DNA from 2 places in the Streptomyces sp. NPDC102274 genome. Region 2 is predicted to be linked to the other one. Evidence: predicted binding sites of a transcription regulator. Region 2 holds the regulator's gene; the other holds the start of a gene.
The links. Region 2 encodes HspR, which represses chaperone genes until heat shock. Its sites were predicted from a motif close to TTGAGNNNNNNNNNCTCAA; they were not measured.
Positions count from the first base shown of each region.

Region 1: the regulator HspR is predicted to act here: its motif matches at 983-1,001, upstream of lon (endopeptidase La).

Region 1 covers NZ_JBIWLW010000003.1:327,434-329,632, reverse strand. Annotated here, with positions in the region: gene lon (endopeptidase La) at 1-960, opposite strand, end outside; partial or broken gene ACIRQP_RS06045 (flavin reductase family protein) at 1,224-1,616, shown strand; gene ACIRQP_RS06040 (hypothetical protein) at 1,883-2,065, shown strand.
Region 2 covers NZ_JBIWLW010000002.1:99,139-101,337, forward strand. Annotated here, with positions in the region: gene dnaJ (molecular chaperone DnaJ) at 1-564, shown strand, start outside; gene ACIRQP_RS02810 (heat shock protein transcriptional repressor HspR) at 569-1,033, shown strand; gene ACIRQP_RS02815 (hypothetical protein) at 1,122-2,096, opposite strand.

The DNA of each region.
Region 1 (2,199 bases), on a different contig from region 2:
CTGGGCGCCCCTGATGTCGTACTCGTCCTCCGTGCGCTCGTTCCAGGGCAGTTCGAGGACGGTGTCCAGCCAGGTGCGGATCCAGGAGCCCTCGGGGCTCTGGTCGGACGAACGCTCCAGCTTGTCGACCTCCTTCAGTGCGGCTTCCCGCACCTTCTCGGGGAGGTCGGCGTTCTCGACACGGGTCCGGTAGTCCGCGGACTCGTCGTCATCGCCCTCGCCGTTGATCTCGCGCAGCTCCTTGCGCACGGCGTCGAGCTGGCGCCTCAGCAGGAACTCGCGCTGCTGCTTGTCGACGCCCTCCTGGACGTCCTTCGCGATGGACTCGGCGACGTCCTGTTCGGCGAGGTGTTCGCGCAGCTGCTCGGTGGCGAGCTTGAGCCGGGCCACCGGGTCGGTGGTCTCCAGCAGCGCCACCTTCTGTGCGGTGGTCAGGAACGGTGAGTAACCGGAATTGTCGGCGAGCGTGGACACGTCGTCGATCTGCTGGACGCGGTCCACCACCTGCCAGGCGCCGCGCTTCTTCAGCCAGTCGGTGGCGAGCGCCTTGTATTCCTTGATCAGCTCGGTGACCGACCCGGGAAGCGGGTCGGGCGCCGCCTCGTCGACGGCGATGCCCTCGATCCAGAGGGCCGCGCCGGGCCCGGTCGTACCGGCACCGATCTGGACGCGGCCACGGCCGCGGATCAGCGCGCCCGGATCCCCGTCGGAGAGCCGGCCGACCTGCTCGACGGTTCCCAGCACACCCGTCCCGGCGTACGTCCCGTCGATGCGCGGCACGAGCAGCACCTTGGGCTTGCCGCCGCCCTCGCCCCCGTCACGGGCGGCCGCCTGGGCGGCCTCCACCGCGGCGCGGACTTCGGCGTCGGACAGGTCCAGAGGCACCACCATGCCGGGCAGGACGACCTCGTCGTCGAGCGGCAGCACGGGAAGCGTGAGCGATGTGGAGGTGTCAGCCATGATCTCCCCTTCGGCAGTCAAGTTGAGCTATACCGACTCAATGCTTGTGAGCCCCCGGATGTTCCCCCGGCTCCGTTCGCTCTGAGCGATCACCGGCCCGGGACCGCTGACCAGCGCAGATCCTTCGGCCAGGGCCGAAGCGTCCGCGTCCTGGCGTCGACCGTATGAACAACTCGACGGACACCCTGACGGATTCCCCGACCGGCTCCTCGACCGGCTCCTCGACCGGCTCCGCGACCGACTCCTCGACCGACTCCGGGACGGAGTCCCTGGCGGCGGCCGGGACCCGCCATGTGGTCATCGCGAGCAAGCCGCCCGCGTGCCGCTTCGAACCGGACAAGTTCACCGCGTCCGGCTTCAGCCCCGCACCCTCCCACCCGGTCGGGCCGCCACGCGTCGCCGAGTGTCCCCTTCAGCTGGAGGCATACGCCGACCGGGTACGGCTCGATGTCTCAGGAGGCTTCCTGATCATCGAGGCGGTCGTACGGAAGGTGCACGCGGCCCCGGACATCGTCGTGCCCGGCACCGATCACGTCGACCCCGCAGCGTGGAGTCCGCTCATCTACAACTTCCGCCACTACTTCGGCCTCGGTCCGGAACGCGGCCACACCTACTGGAGCGAAACGGCGGGGACGACGGCGTCCGCACGCCGATAATCCGATTGTCGCCGCCGTTCCTCGCGGCGACACTCCCACGATGAACGCCACTGACGCCCGGCTCACCTCGGCCCAGCTTGCCGCGCTCCGCTACGGACGAATGACTGGAGCGGCCGACTCCGAAGCCGCGCTCGCCCGGATCGCTGCCGGCTCACCTCCTTCATTCGCGCGCACACGCTTATCACGCTCAACTTCCACCCCGACAAGCTTCTCCGCGTGCCCCGGTATCTCAGCGTCGTGCGTGCCCGGTCCTCAACCCCGCCCGGATGCTGGACGGTGAGCCAGGCGAGATGATCGACCTGGCGATACGCACCGCTCGGCGTGCCTTCGACGAGATCGGCGCGTGCAACGCCCTGCTGGACGAGGCTTCCGACCGGGGCACGGCGATCGCGCAAGACCTGCTCGCGGACCTCACCGCGGAGAACTGCATCCACGACCCCAGCCCGTGACTTCACACATGGGGTGCTCAAGGTCTCCAGCCGACGCGAGCTCCGCATCGGTGTCGGCAAAGTCCGGATCCAGGCGTCAGCGAGGCCGGGCGTCCGGTCAGGCTCGACCGGGGCCGCCGCACCGGCTTCGGCAC
Region 2 (2,199 bases):
TCGCTGACCGACCCCTGTGTGGACTGCAAGGGCCGTGGGCTGATCGCCCAGGACCCGTGCGAGGTCTGCAAGGGCAGCGGGCGCGCCAGGTCCTCACGGACCATGCAGGTGCGTATCCCGGCGGGTGTCAGCGACGGGCAGCGGATCCGGCTGCGCGGCAAGGGCGCTCCCGGCGAGCGCGGCGGCCCCGGCGGCGACCTGTATGTCGTCGTCCATGTCGACGCTCATCCGGTCTTCGGCCGCAAGGGCGACAACCTCACGGTCACCGTGCCCGTCACGTTCACGGAGGCGACGCTCGGCGGCGAGGTGAAGGTGCCGACCCTGGGCGGTCCTGCGGTCACGCTCAAGCTTCCGGCGGGGACACCCAACGGCCGTACGATGCGCGCCCGCGGCAAGGGCGCGGTACGCAAGGACGGCACTCGTGGCGACCTGTTGGTCACCGTCGAGATCGCGGTCCCCAAGGACCTCGACGCGCCCGCGCGGGACGCGCTGGAGGCCTACCGGAAGGCGACCGCGGACGAGGACCCGCGGGCGGAGCTGTTCCAGGCGGCGAAGGGAGCATGACCTCATGGACGGGCGGCGTCGGCAGTCTTCATCGTTCACCAGGGCGTATCAGCTGACCGAGGAAACGCCGGTGTACGTCATCTCCGTGGCGGCACAGCTCTCCGGGCTGCACCCGCAGACGCTCAGGCAGTACGACCGCCTCGGTCTGGTCTCCCCGGACCGCACGGCGGGCAGGGGACGCCGCTATTCGGCCCGTGACATCGAGCTGCTCCGCCAGGTGCAGCAGCTGTCGCAGGACGAGGGCATCAATCTGGCCGGCATCAAGCGGATCATCGAGCTGGAGAACCAGGTCGCCGCGCTCCAGGCGCGGGTCGCCGAGCTGTCGGCGGCGGTGGACGGCGCGGCGACGGCGATGCGGCAGCGCGAGGCGCAGGTGCACGCGTCGTACCGGCGGGATCTGGTGCCGTACGAGGACGTGCGTCAGGCGAGCGCGCTGGTGGTGTGGCGGCCCAAGCGGCCGACGGACTGAGGTGTACGTGAGTGGGCGGGCGCCCGGTCGGGGATTCCCGGCCGGGCGTTTCGCGTTGCCGTGGTGCCGAGCGGTCGGGGCAGGCCGGTCAGCCCAGCTTGCGCTCGTCCGCGGCGGCCTCGGAACTCCACCACACGCCGAGCGCGAACTGCGTATCCACACCAACGGCTTCGTAGAGCTTGTTCAGATCGCTGTTGACCGTGCGCAGACTGACGCCCAGCTCGGTGGCGATCTGCTTGAGCGTGCGGCCCTCTCGCAGCTTGTTGAGGATACGGCGCGACCGGCCCGTCGTGACTGACTCCGCCTTTCGTAGAAAACGGCCGCCCGCCCAGGGCTCAGCGCGCTCCCACTGCTGGTCGTAGATATGGCGGAAGAAGGCCAACATGCCGGGGTGTGTCGCCTTGAAGGCAACGTTCGCGCTAGGCGCGCCTCGGTGGTCGGAGAATATGGCAACTTTGTTGTCCACCAGAATCATTCGCTCAAAATCGGTGGCGAGGGTGCGTACCGCTGCACCGTGCTTGCTCACCTCCGCGGCCCACTCTTGTTCCGCGGATCGAGTGCGAGCGGTGTCCGGATAGATCGTGCGAAGTGCGATACCACGCTGAAGGAGCTTGATTTCGGATGCGACCACCGCTCGAAGCGTCTCGGGCTTTCTGTTCTGCGGATGCGCCGTACAGATCTGGAGCCTCGCCGAATCAACCGCTTGCATGATGGCGGCAGTGACCAGTTCGTTCCGGCCGAGGAACTCGATACCGTCCCCTCTCGACGACTCGGCGCTTCTCAGCTCCCGGTGCAGCTCGGAGACTTGGTCCATGCGGTGGAGGTGACGGGCGATGGCGGCGCGCTCCTCCGCCAGGGCGGTTTGCTCGGCGTGCCACATGTCCGCCGAACTCCATCGGTCGTACTGCGGGTTGTGCACTGCCAGCCCGAGAGCGATCAGTTCCGTGAGACCGGGTTCGGATCCTGCGACCTGTTCGCCCTGAATGAGCCGGCGCAGCAGGGTGCGCGCTTCCCCTGATATGTCAAGTGATGCTTCGTTGTGCGACGCTACGTCGGGTTTCATGTATCCCTCCTGCGAGCTTCCGCAGTGCACATCAGTGCAGGCATCTTTCGCTTGATCCGCGTGGGCCGGCCCCGCATTCTACAGAGGGTGACAGAAGATATCG